Regions from separate parts of the Pseudomonas sp. NCHU5216 genome, predicted to be linked through region 2. Evidence: predicted binding sites of a transcription regulator. Region 2 holds the regulator's gene; the other holds the start of a gene.
What was found. The regulator FliA, encoded in region 2, starts transcription of late flagellar genes. The targets are predictions, from matches to a motif close to CTAAAGTTTNNNNNNNNNNNGCCGNTAA.
Positions count from the first base shown of each region.

Region 1: the regulator FliA is predicted to act here: its motif matches at 1,439-1,466, upstream of ACSVIK_RS24790 (methyl-accepting chemotaxis protein).

Region 1 is NZ_JBQLIX010000061.1:10,116-15,458, forward strand. Features, by position in the region: gene ACSVIK_RS24790 (methyl-accepting chemotaxis protein) at 1-1,407, opposite strand, end outside; gene acnA (aconitate hydratase AcnA) at 1,592-4,333, opposite strand; gene rlmM (23S rRNA (cytidine(2498)-2'-O)-methyltransferase RlmM) at 4,526-5,343, shown strand, end outside.
Region 2 is NZ_JBQLIX010000031.1:48,542-53,884, forward strand. Features, by position in the region: gene ACSVIK_RS19240 (protein phosphatase CheZ) at 1-458, opposite strand, end outside; gene ACSVIK_RS19245 (chemotaxis response regulator CheY) at 478-852, opposite strand; gene fliA (RNA polymerase sigma factor FliA) at 953-1,699, opposite strand; gene fleN (flagellar synthesis regulator FleN) at 1,696-2,526, opposite strand; gene flhF (flagellar biosynthesis protein FlhF) at 2,617-3,930, opposite strand; gene flhA (flagellar biosynthesis protein FlhA) at 3,942-5,343, opposite strand, start outside.

The DNA.
Region 1 (5,343 bases), on a different contig from region 2:
CTCTTCGGCGGCAGCGGCGATCTGGTTGGCCATGTCGGTGATATTGGCCACGGCGTCGCTGATGCCAGCCAGGGCCTGATCAGCCTTCAATACGCGCTCTACGCCTTCTTCGGCCTGCTTGCGGCCGATTTCCATGGTCATCACCGCTTCTTCGGCGGTGCGTTGCAACTTGGCGATCAGGCCGTGAATCTGCCCAGTAGATTCGGCGGTGCGCTGGGCCAGCGAGCGTACTTCGTCGGCTACCACGGCGAAGCCACGGCCCATCTCACCGGCGCGGGCGGCTTCGATGGCGGCGTTGAGGGCGAGCAGGTTGGTCTGGTCGGCGATGCCTTTGATCACATCGACCACGCTGCCAATCTCGTTACTGTCCTGGGCCAGGCGGGTGACGGTTTCGCCGGTGTCGCCCACCGATTGCGACAGGCGTTGGATGGCCTCGCGGGTTTCCGTGGCGATGTCGCGGCCTTCACCGGTCAGGCGGTTGGCTTCCTGGGTGGCGATGGCGGCGCGGGCGACGTTGCTGGCCACTTCCAGGGTGGTGGCAGCCATTTCGTTGACGGCGGTGGCCACCTGCTCGGTTTCGTGGCGCTGACGTTCCAGGCCCGCAGAGCTGTTGTGCGCCAGCCTGTCGGCCTCACGGGCTTGCTGGTTGAGCTGTTCGGCGGTGTCTTGCAGGCGGGTGAGGCAGGTTTTCAGGCGCGCGTCCTGGCTGAGCATGGCCATTTCCAGGCGCGCTTCGGCACCCCGGCTGTCGGTGTACATGCGCGCGATCAGCGGGTCGGAGGTGGTCTGCTCGGCGATGCGCAACAGGCGCTTGATGCCTCGGGTCTGCCAGGCGATGCCGGCCAGGCCGAGCGGCACGGACAGGCAGGCGGCAAGAATGAAGCCCCAGTTGCTGCCCATCCAGTGGCCGATGAGGAAGCCGATCTGGCTGACCAGAATGAAAGGCATCCAGGCCTGGACGATGGGCAACCACTGGTTGCTGGCCGGAACGGCCGATTTGCCAGCGTTGATCCGGGCGTACAGCGTTTCGGCGCGGCGCACCTGCTCGGCGCTCGGCTTGACCCGCACGGACTCGTAGCCGACTACCTTGTCCCCTTCGGTGATGGGGGTGACGTAGGCATTGACCCAGTAATGGTCGCCGTTCTTGCAGCGGTTCTTGACGATGCCCATCCACGGGCGACCACTCTTGAGAGTCGTCCACATGTGGTCGAACACGGCGGGCGGCACGTCCGGGTGGCGCACGATGTTGTGCGGTGCACGTTGCAGCTCGTCACGGGAGAAGCCGCTGATCTCGACGAAGGCGTCGTTGCAATAGGTAATCTGACCTTTTAGGTCGGTGGTGGAGATCAGGCGTTGCTGGGCGGGAAAGGTTTTTTCGCGCTGGGTGACCGGCTGATTGTTACGCATGGGCAATTGTCCGTCATCGTTATGCCTCTCTGAGTCGGCCGGCGAGCGGCGAAGTTGAGGGGCAGGATCCATTTTTACCGAGTGTAATAGGTTTTCGATGACGTCATGTTTTTGTCGCGACCGCAGCCAGCCTAGCTGCGACGGAGGAAGGAGCCCTGCCACGCGAGGTGGCAGGGCGGGTGCATCAGTTGCCGATCATCTGCCGCAGCACGTAATGCAGGATGCCGCCGGCCTTGAAGTATTGAACCTCGTTGAGAGTGTCGATGCGGCACAGCACTTCGGCCTTCTCCTGTTGGCCATCTTCGCGGGTGACGATCAGGGTCAGTGGCATCTGCGGGCGCAGTTCCACGCCTTCCAGGCCCTCGATGGCCAGCACTTCCTTGCCGGTGAGATTCAGGCTATTGCGGTCGGTGCCGGGCTTGAACTGCAGCGGCAGCACGCCCATGCCCACCAGGTTAGAGCGGTGGATACGCTCGAAGCTTTCGGCGATCACCGCTTTGACCCCCAGCAGGTTGGTGCCCTTGGCCGCCCAGTCGCGGCTGGAGCCGGTGCCGTATTCCTTGCCGGCGACGATCAACAGCGGCGTGCCTTCGGCCTGGTAGCGCATGGCGGCGTCGTAGATCGCCAGCTTCTCGCCGCTCGGCACGTGCAGGGTGTTGCCGCCTTCCTCGCCGCCAAGCATCTCGTTGCGGATGCGGATGTTGGCGAAGGTGCCGCGCATCATCACTTCGTGGTTACCGCGGCGTGAGCCGTAGGAGTTGAAGTCGGCCTTGTCCACACCATGCTCGCTCAGGTAGCGCCCGGCCGGGCTGTCGGCCTTGATGTTACCGGCCGGGGAGATGTGGTCGGTGGTTACCGAGTCGCCGAGCAGGGCGAGGATGCGCGCCTCGCGTATATCGGTGATGCGCGGCGGGTCGCCAGCGATATTCTCGAAGAACGGCGGATGCTGGATGTAGGTGGAGTCGCCTTGCCAGGCATAGGTGTCGGCCTTGGGTACCTCGATGGCCTGCCATTTCGCGTCGCCAGCGAAGACTTCGGCGTATTCCTTGCGGAACATGGCGGTGTCGACCTGGGCGATGGCCTGGGCGATCTCGCTCTGGGTCGGCCAGATGTCCTTGAGGTACACCGGCTGGCCATCCTTGCCGGTGCCGAGGGCATCCTGGGTCAGGTCGAGGCGCACGCTGCCGGCCAGGGCGTAGGCCACCACCAGGGGTGGCGAGGCCAACCAGTTGGTCTTCACCAGCGGGTGCACGCGGCCCTCGAAGTTGCGATTACCGGAGAGCACCGAGGCGACGGTGAGGTCGGCCTCGGCGATGGCCTTCTCGATGGGCTCGCGCAGTGGCCCGGAGTTGCCGATGCAGGTGGTGCAGCCGTAGCCCACCAGGTCGAAGCCGAGCTTTTCCAGATAGGGCGTCAGGCCGGCGGCGTCGAAGTATTCGGTGACCACCTTGGAGCCGGGTGCCAGTGAGCTCTTGACCCAGGGCTGACGCTGCAGGCCTTTTTCCACCGCCTTCTTGGCCAGCAGGCCGGCGGCCATCATCACGCTGGGGTTGGAGGTGTTGGTGCAGGAGGTGATGGCGGCGATGACCACTGCGCCGTCCTGCAGGCGATGGGTGTGGCCATCGTCCTCATAGTCGATGCCGCCGCTCTGCTGGTCGCCGCCCACGGCAGTACCGCCGCCGCCTTCACTGAGCATGCGGCCTTCTTCCTTGGCGGCCGGTTTGAGCTGCAGACCGACGAAATCGTCGAAGGCCTGGTGAACCTGGCCTAGCGAGACGCGATCCTGCGGGCGCTTGGGGCCGGCCAGGCTGGCTTCGACGCTGCCCAGATCCAGGCTCAGGCTGTCGGTGAACAGCGGCTCGGCGCCGGCTTCGCGCCACAGGCCCTGGGCCTTGCTGTAGGCCTCGACCAGTTGCACGGTGGCTTCCGGGCGGCCGGACAGGCGCAGGTAGCCGAGGGTGATCTCGTCCACCGGGAAGAAGCCGCAGGTGGCGCCGTATTCCGGGGCCATGTTGGCGATGGTGGCGCGGTCGGCCAGCGGCAGGTCGGCCAGGCCGTCACCGTAGAACTCGACGAACTTGCCCACCACGCCCTTCTTGCGCAGCATCTGGGTGACGGTGAGCACCAGGTCGGTGGCGGTGATGCCTTCTTTGAGCTTGCCGCTGAGCTTGAAGCCGATGACTTCGGGAATCAGCATCGACACCGGCTGGCCGAGCATGGCCGCTTCCGCCTCGATGCCGCCGACGCCCCAGCCGAGTACGCCGAGGCCGTTGATCATGGTGGTGTGCGAGTCGGTGCCGACCAGGGTATCCGGGTAGGCGAGGGTGATGCCGTCCTCTTCCTTGCTCCACACGGTGCGCGCCAGGTACTCGAGGTTGACCTGGTGGCAGATACCGGTGCCCGGCGGCACCACGCTGAAGTTGTCGAAGGCGTGCTGGCCCCAGCGCAGGAAGGCGTAGCGCTCGCCGTTACGCTGCATTTCCAGTTCGACGTTATCGTGGAAGGCACTGGAGGAGGCGTAGCGATCAACCATCACCGAGTGGTCGATGACCAGATCCACCGGCGACAGCGGGTTGATGCGCTGCGGGTCGCCGCCGGCCTTGGCCATGGCGTCGCGCATGGCGGCCAGGTCGACCACTGCCGGTACGCCGGTGAAGTCCTGCATCAGCACGCGCGCTGGGCGGTACTGGATCTCGCGGTCGGAGGCGCGCTGGTCGAGCCAGTCGACCATGGCCTGCAGATCCTTGCCGGTCACGGTTTCGCCGTCTTCGTTGCGCAGCAGGTTTTCCAGCAGTACTTTGAGCGATTTGGGGAGCTTGTCGATGTTGCCGAGGCGCTGGGCGGCTTCCGGCAGGCTGAAATAGTGGTAGGTGGTGTCGCCGATCTTCAGCTCGCGGCGGCAGTTCAGGCTATCGAGGGAGGGCATTGCACGTCTCCTTAGGCCCACACGGTAAGGGCCGTGGTCGGTGGCTGTGAGGCTCATGTTGAACCTGACCAGCCTTATCCTTTCACTGTGCGTCAGCATCGTCACGACAATGCTGGCACATAGTCACTGGACAGGTTAGCAGGCTCTAGGTTCCCGCCTCGGGTATCATGAGCGGCCCAAGGAGTCCGTTCGATGAATACCCTGTTTCTGCATTGCCGCCCCGGTTTCGAGGGCGAGGTGTGCGCCGAGATGGCCGACCTCGCCGCACAACTGGAGGTTGCCGGCTATCCCAAGAGCAAGCCTGGCAGCGCCTGCGCCGAGTTCGTCTGCAACGAGGCCGATGGCGCTGAGCGCCTGATGCTTCAGACCCGATTCAATCGCCTGATCTTCCCTCGGCAGTGGGCACGCGGTGCCTTCGTCAGCCTGCCGGAAAGCGACCGTATCAGCGTGTTGCTCGAAGCCCTGGCCGACTACCCGGTGTGCGGCAGCCTGTGGCTGGAGGTGCTCGACAGCAACGAAGGCAAGGAGCTGTCGACGTTCTGCAAGAAGTTCGAGGCGCCGCTGCGCAAGGCCCTGAGCAAGGCCGGCAAGCTGGTGGACGATGCGAAGAAACCGCGTCTGCTGCTGACCTTCAAGAGTGGCCGCGAGGTGTTCGCCGGCATCGCCGAGGCCGGTAACAGCGCGATGTGGCCGATGGGTATTCCGCGCCTGAAGTTCCCGCGCGAGGCGCCGAGCCGCTCGACGCTCAAGCTGGAGGAAGCCTGGCACCACTTCATCCCGCGTGAGCAGTGGGATCAGCGCCTGGCGCCGGGCATGACCGCCGTCGACCTGGGTGCCGCGCCCGGCGGCTGGACCTGGCAACTGGTCAATCGGGAAATCCGTGTCACCGCGGTGGACAATGGGCCGATGGCCGAGAGTCTGATGTATTCCGGATTCGTGGTGCATCAGCGCGCCGATGGTTTCACCTTCCGCCCGCGCCATCCGGTGCACTGGATGGTCTGCGATATCGT
Region 2 (5,343 bases):
GCGAGGAACAGCTCGATGCGCTTGGCCAGCTCACGGAAACCATCGGCACCGATTTCACGGCGCATGAAGCGGCCCCACTCGGCCCCCAGGCTCTGCGCTTCATCGGCCAGGTCATTGACCAGCGGCGCGCTCTGTTCGACCAGATCCATGGTGCGGTTGGCCGCCCGCTCGGTCATGGTGACCACGTAATTCAGGCGCTCGGTGGCGTCGGCGATCTGCGACAGCTCCTTGGCGTGCGGCATGCGCGGATCGAGCTGGAAATTGACGATGGCATTGTGCAGTTCGCGGGTCAGCTTGCCGACTTCGTGATACAAGCCACGGTCACGAACCTTGTTCAGTTCGTTGATCAGTTGCACCGCATTGCCGAAGTTGCCTCTTTCGAGGCTATCGACCAATTCACGGGCATTTTTCTTCAGGGACGACTCGAGTTCGCCCAGTGTGGAATCATCGTGTTCCATAGCACCCTCGCGGCCGACATCAGCCGTTGACCCGCTCGAAGATCTTCTCGATCTTTTCCTTCAGCACCTGGGCGGTGAAGGGTTTGACCACGTAGCCGTTCACACCGGCCTGAGCGGCTTCGATGATCTGGTCACGCTTGGCCTCGGCCGTGACCATCAACACCGGCAGGTGCTTGAGGCGCTCGTCGGCGCGCACCGCGCGCAGCAGGTCGATGCCGGTCATGCCGGGCATGTTCCAGTCGGTCACCAGAAAGTCGAAGCTGCCGCTTTGCAGCATGGGCAACGCCGACGTACCGTCATCAGCCTCCGCCGTGTTGGTAAAGCCCAAATCACGCAAGAGGTTCTTGATGATCCGTCGCATCGTCGAGAAATCGTCAACGATGAGGATTTTCATGTTCTTGTCCAAGTCGACCTCCGTACAGTCCCAAACGTATTGCGCTTGCAGATACGCCTTCTAATCGTGAAACCGGCCCAGCAATATCGTTGCTTCTGCCTCAACCCGCCCGCCATTCCATCAGGCGCGAGCGCAAACGCGCCGCACACTGACTATGAATCTGACTGACTCGCGACTCACTGACGCCAAGCACTTCACCGATTTCCTTCAGGTTCAGTTCTTCATCGTAATACAGCGCCAGCACCAGACGTTCACGCTCCGGCAAGCCGGCAATGGCGTTGGCCAAAGCCGCCTGGAAACGTTCATCTTCGAGATCCCGCGAAGGTTCGAGGTGGGTGTGCCCGGCTTCTTCATGCAACCCGCCGTGTTCGCCGTCCTGCAGCAGGTCGTCGAAACTGAACAGGCGGCTGCCCAAAGTGTCGCCAAGGATGCCGTAGTAATCTTCCAGACTCAATTGGAGTTCGGCCGCAACCTCATGATCTTTAGCGTCTCGCCCCGTTCTGGCCTCCACGGCGCGGATCGCATCGCTGACCATGCGGCTGTTGCGGTGCACCGAACGCGGTGCCCAATCGCCCTTGCGCACCTCGTCGAGCATGGCGCCACGGATGCGAATACCGGCGAACGTCTCGAAACTGGCGCCCTTGCTGGAGTCGTATTTGCGTGAGGCTTCGAGCAGGCCGATCATGCCGGCCTGAATCAGGTCGTCGACCTGAACGCTGGACGGCAAGCGCGCCAACAGGTGATAGGCGATGCGCTTGACCAGCGGCGCGTAGCGCTCGATCAACTGATACTGGGAATCCTGCGCCTGAGCCTTGTTGTACATACGAAGTCCAGAGGCTGCTGTCATACGGCCGAATCTGCAGTCGGTTGTTTCACCAGGCGCTCGACGAAGAACTCCAGATGACCGCGCGGGTTGGCTGGCAAGGGCCAGGTATCGACCTTCTGCGCGATCGCCTTGAACGCCAGCGCACACTTGGAGCGTGGAAAGGCCTCGTAGACGGCGCGTTGTTTCTGCACCGCCTTGCGTACGCATTCGTCGTAGGGCACGGCACCGACGTACTGCAAGGCGACATCGAGAAAACGATCCGTCACCTTGGTCAGCTTAGCAAAGAGATTGCGACCTTCCTGCGGACTGTGCGCCATGTTGGCCAGAACGCGGAAACGGCTGATGCCATGGTCACGGTTGAGCAGCTTGATCAGGGCGTAGGCGTCGGTGATCGAGGTGGGCTCGTCGCACACGACGACGAGAATCTCCTGAGCCGCGCGAACGAAGCTGACCACCGCATCGCCGATGCCGGCAGCGGTATCGATCACCAGCACGTCGAGGTTCTCGCTGATGTCGCTGAAGGCCTGGATCAGGCCGGCATGCTGCATCGGTGACAGGTTGACCATGCTCTGCGTACCGGACGCTGCCGGCACGATGCGGATGCCACCAGGCCCTTGCAGCAGCACTTCACGCAGCTCGCACTCACCGGCGATCACGTCGGCCAAGGTGCGCTTGGGGGTCAGCCCCAGCAACACGTCGACATTGGCCAGACCCAGGTCGGCGTCCATGAGCATGACTCGGCGACCGAGATCGGCCAGGGCCATGGACAGATTCACCGACACGTTGGTCTTGCCGACGCCACCCTTGCCGCCGGTCACCGCGATCACCTGTACGGGATGCATACCCATGTTCTCTACACACCTTGTCTAACTTCGACTTGGCCTAGCGGCCGTTAGTCCCTGCAGAAAAAAACGCAGGGCTTGCAACACTTTAGCGCGTCAGCCGACTCGCCGCGCGGTTCCTTGATAAAGACCGGCGAACAATTGCGCCATGGCATCCTCGCTCGGCTCTTCGGCGGCTTGCAGGCTCACGGCGCGGCTGACCAACTGATGGCTACGCGGCACCTGCAGATCATCCGGAATACGTGGCCCATCAGTGACATAGGCTACCGGCAGACGCTGGCCTATGGCCAGGCCCAAAACCTCGCCCAGGCTCGCCGCCTCGTCCAGCTTGGTCAGTATGCAGCCGGCAAGACCGCAGCGCTTATAACTATGGTAGGCCGCTTTCAGCACTTGGTTTTGACTGGTAGCAGCCAGAACCAGATAATTTTTCGCCTTCAACCCGCGTGCGGCCAGGCTCTCGAGCTGCAGGCGCAGGGCCGGGTCATTGCTTGGCAGGCCGGCGGTATCGATCAGCACCACGCGTTTCTTCGCCACAGGCGCCAGGGCTTGCAGCAGAGACTGCCCTGGGTCGACCTGAGTCACCGAGACGCCAAGGATGCGCCCGAGGGTCTTGAGCTGCTCCTGCGCACCGATGCGGTAACTGTCCATGCTCACCAGGGCGACCTGCTGGGCGCCATGCTTGAGCACGTAGCGCGCCGCCAGCTTGGCCAACGTGGTGGTCTTGCCCATGCCGGCCGGGCCGACCAGGGCGATCACCCCGCCCTCTTCCAATGGCTCGACCTTGGGCGTCTTGATGGCATGAGCCAGGTGCGCCAGCATCATGCGCCAGGCCTGGCGCGGCTCGTTGATGGTGTTCACACGCTCGAGCAGCAGTTGCGCCAGGTCGGCCGACAGGCCCATGCGTTGCAGGCGGCGCCACAGGTTGGCCTGCTGTGGGCGACGGTTCTGCATCTGTCCCCAGGCGATGCTGCCCAGTTGCACTTCGATCAGCTCACGCAGGCCGTGCAGCTCGAAGCGCATGGCGTCCAGCGCGCGCGGATCGACACTCGGAGCAGGTGCAGGCTTCTCCGCCAGCGGGCGCTGCGGCTTGACCGGAGTGACCGGCAACTCCGGCGCCACCAGCGAGTCATTGGCAAAAAGTTGACGGTCTTTCAGGGCATCTTCTTCGCTACGGGTGGCCAGCTCGGCCTGGGCGTTGGCGATGCGTGCCTGGGTCTTGCGCAGCTCGGCCTCCAGGGCCGGATTCGGCCGCACTGGCGTAGGCGTGACCTGATAGTCCAGCGCAGCGGTCAGCTCGACGCCACCGGCCACGCGGCGGTTGCCGATGATGGCAGCGTCGGCGCCCAGCTCATCGCGCACCAGTTTCATGGCGGTTCGCATATCGGCAGCGAAGAAGCGTTTGACCTGCATGACCCTTTACCTCAGTTCTGGCCCACAGTGGCGACTATGGTGACCTGCTTGTTGTCCGGAATTTCCTGATAAGCCAGCACGTGGATGCTGGGTACTGCCAGCCGCGCGAAGCGCGACAGCATCGCCCGGATCGGGCCGGCCACCAGCAGGATCACCGGTTTGCCGAGCATTTCCTGGCGCTGCGCCGCATCCACCAGGGAACGCTGCAGCTTGTCGGCCATGCCAGGTTCGAGGAGGATGCCATCCTCACTGCCCTGACCGGCCTTCTGCATACTGTTCAGCAATATCTGTTCCAACCTGGGCTCGAGTGTGATCACAGGCAGCTCGGGCTCATGCCCGACGATGCCTTGGACGATTGCGCGGGCCAGCGAGACGCGCACCGCCGCCACCATCGCGGCGGGATCTTGACTCTTCGGCGCGACGTTGGCGATGGCCTCGGCGATGGTGCGGATATCCCGTACCGGCACCTGCTCCTGCAGCAGCGCCTGCAGCACCTTGAGCAAGGTGGACAGCGACACCAGCCCCGGTACCAGTTCCTCGGCCAGCTTCGGTGAGCTCTTGGCCAGCAGTTGCATGAGCTGCTGCACTTCCTCGTGGCCGAGCAACTCGTGGGCATGTTTGTGCAGGATCTGGTTGAGATGGGTGGCCACCACGGTACTGGCATCGACCACGGTGTAGCCGAGCGACTGCGCCTGGTCACGCTGGCTGGGGTCGATCCAGACCGCTTCCAGACCGAATGCCGGATCCTTGGCGGCAACCCCGTTGAGCGGGCCGAACACCTGCCCAGGGTTGATCGCCAGCTCGCGGTCGGGGAAGACCTCGGCTTCGGCGACGCTGACGCCCATCAGGGTCAGACGGTAGGCGTTGGGGGCCAGGTCGAGGTTGTCGCGGATATGCACCGAGGGCATGAGAAAACCCATCTCCTGCGACAGTTTCTTGCGAACCCCCTTGATCCGCGCCAGCAACTGCCCGCCCTGGTTGCGGTCGACCAGCGGAATCAGGCGGTAGCCCACCTCCAGGCCGACCATGTCCACCGGGGTTACGTCGTCCCAGCCCAGTTCCTTGACCTCCTGGGCCTTCTGCGCCGGCAGCAGTTCCTGCTGACGCTGCACTTCCTTGACTTCCTCTTCCTTGACTTTGCGGTTCTTGTGCGCGATCCAGTAGGCGCCACCGGCCGCCACCAGGCCCAGGCTGATGAAGGAAAAGTGCGGCATGCCCGGCACCAGGCCCATGGCGATGAGGATGGCCGCGGCCACCGCCAGCGCCTTGGGCGAGGCGAACATCTGCCGATTGACCTGCGCGCCCATGTCTTCGGAGGTGGATACGCGGGTCACCATCACCGCGGCGGCGGTGGACAGCAGCAACGAGGGAATCTGCGCCACCAGGCCGTCACCGATGGTCAGCAGGGTGTAG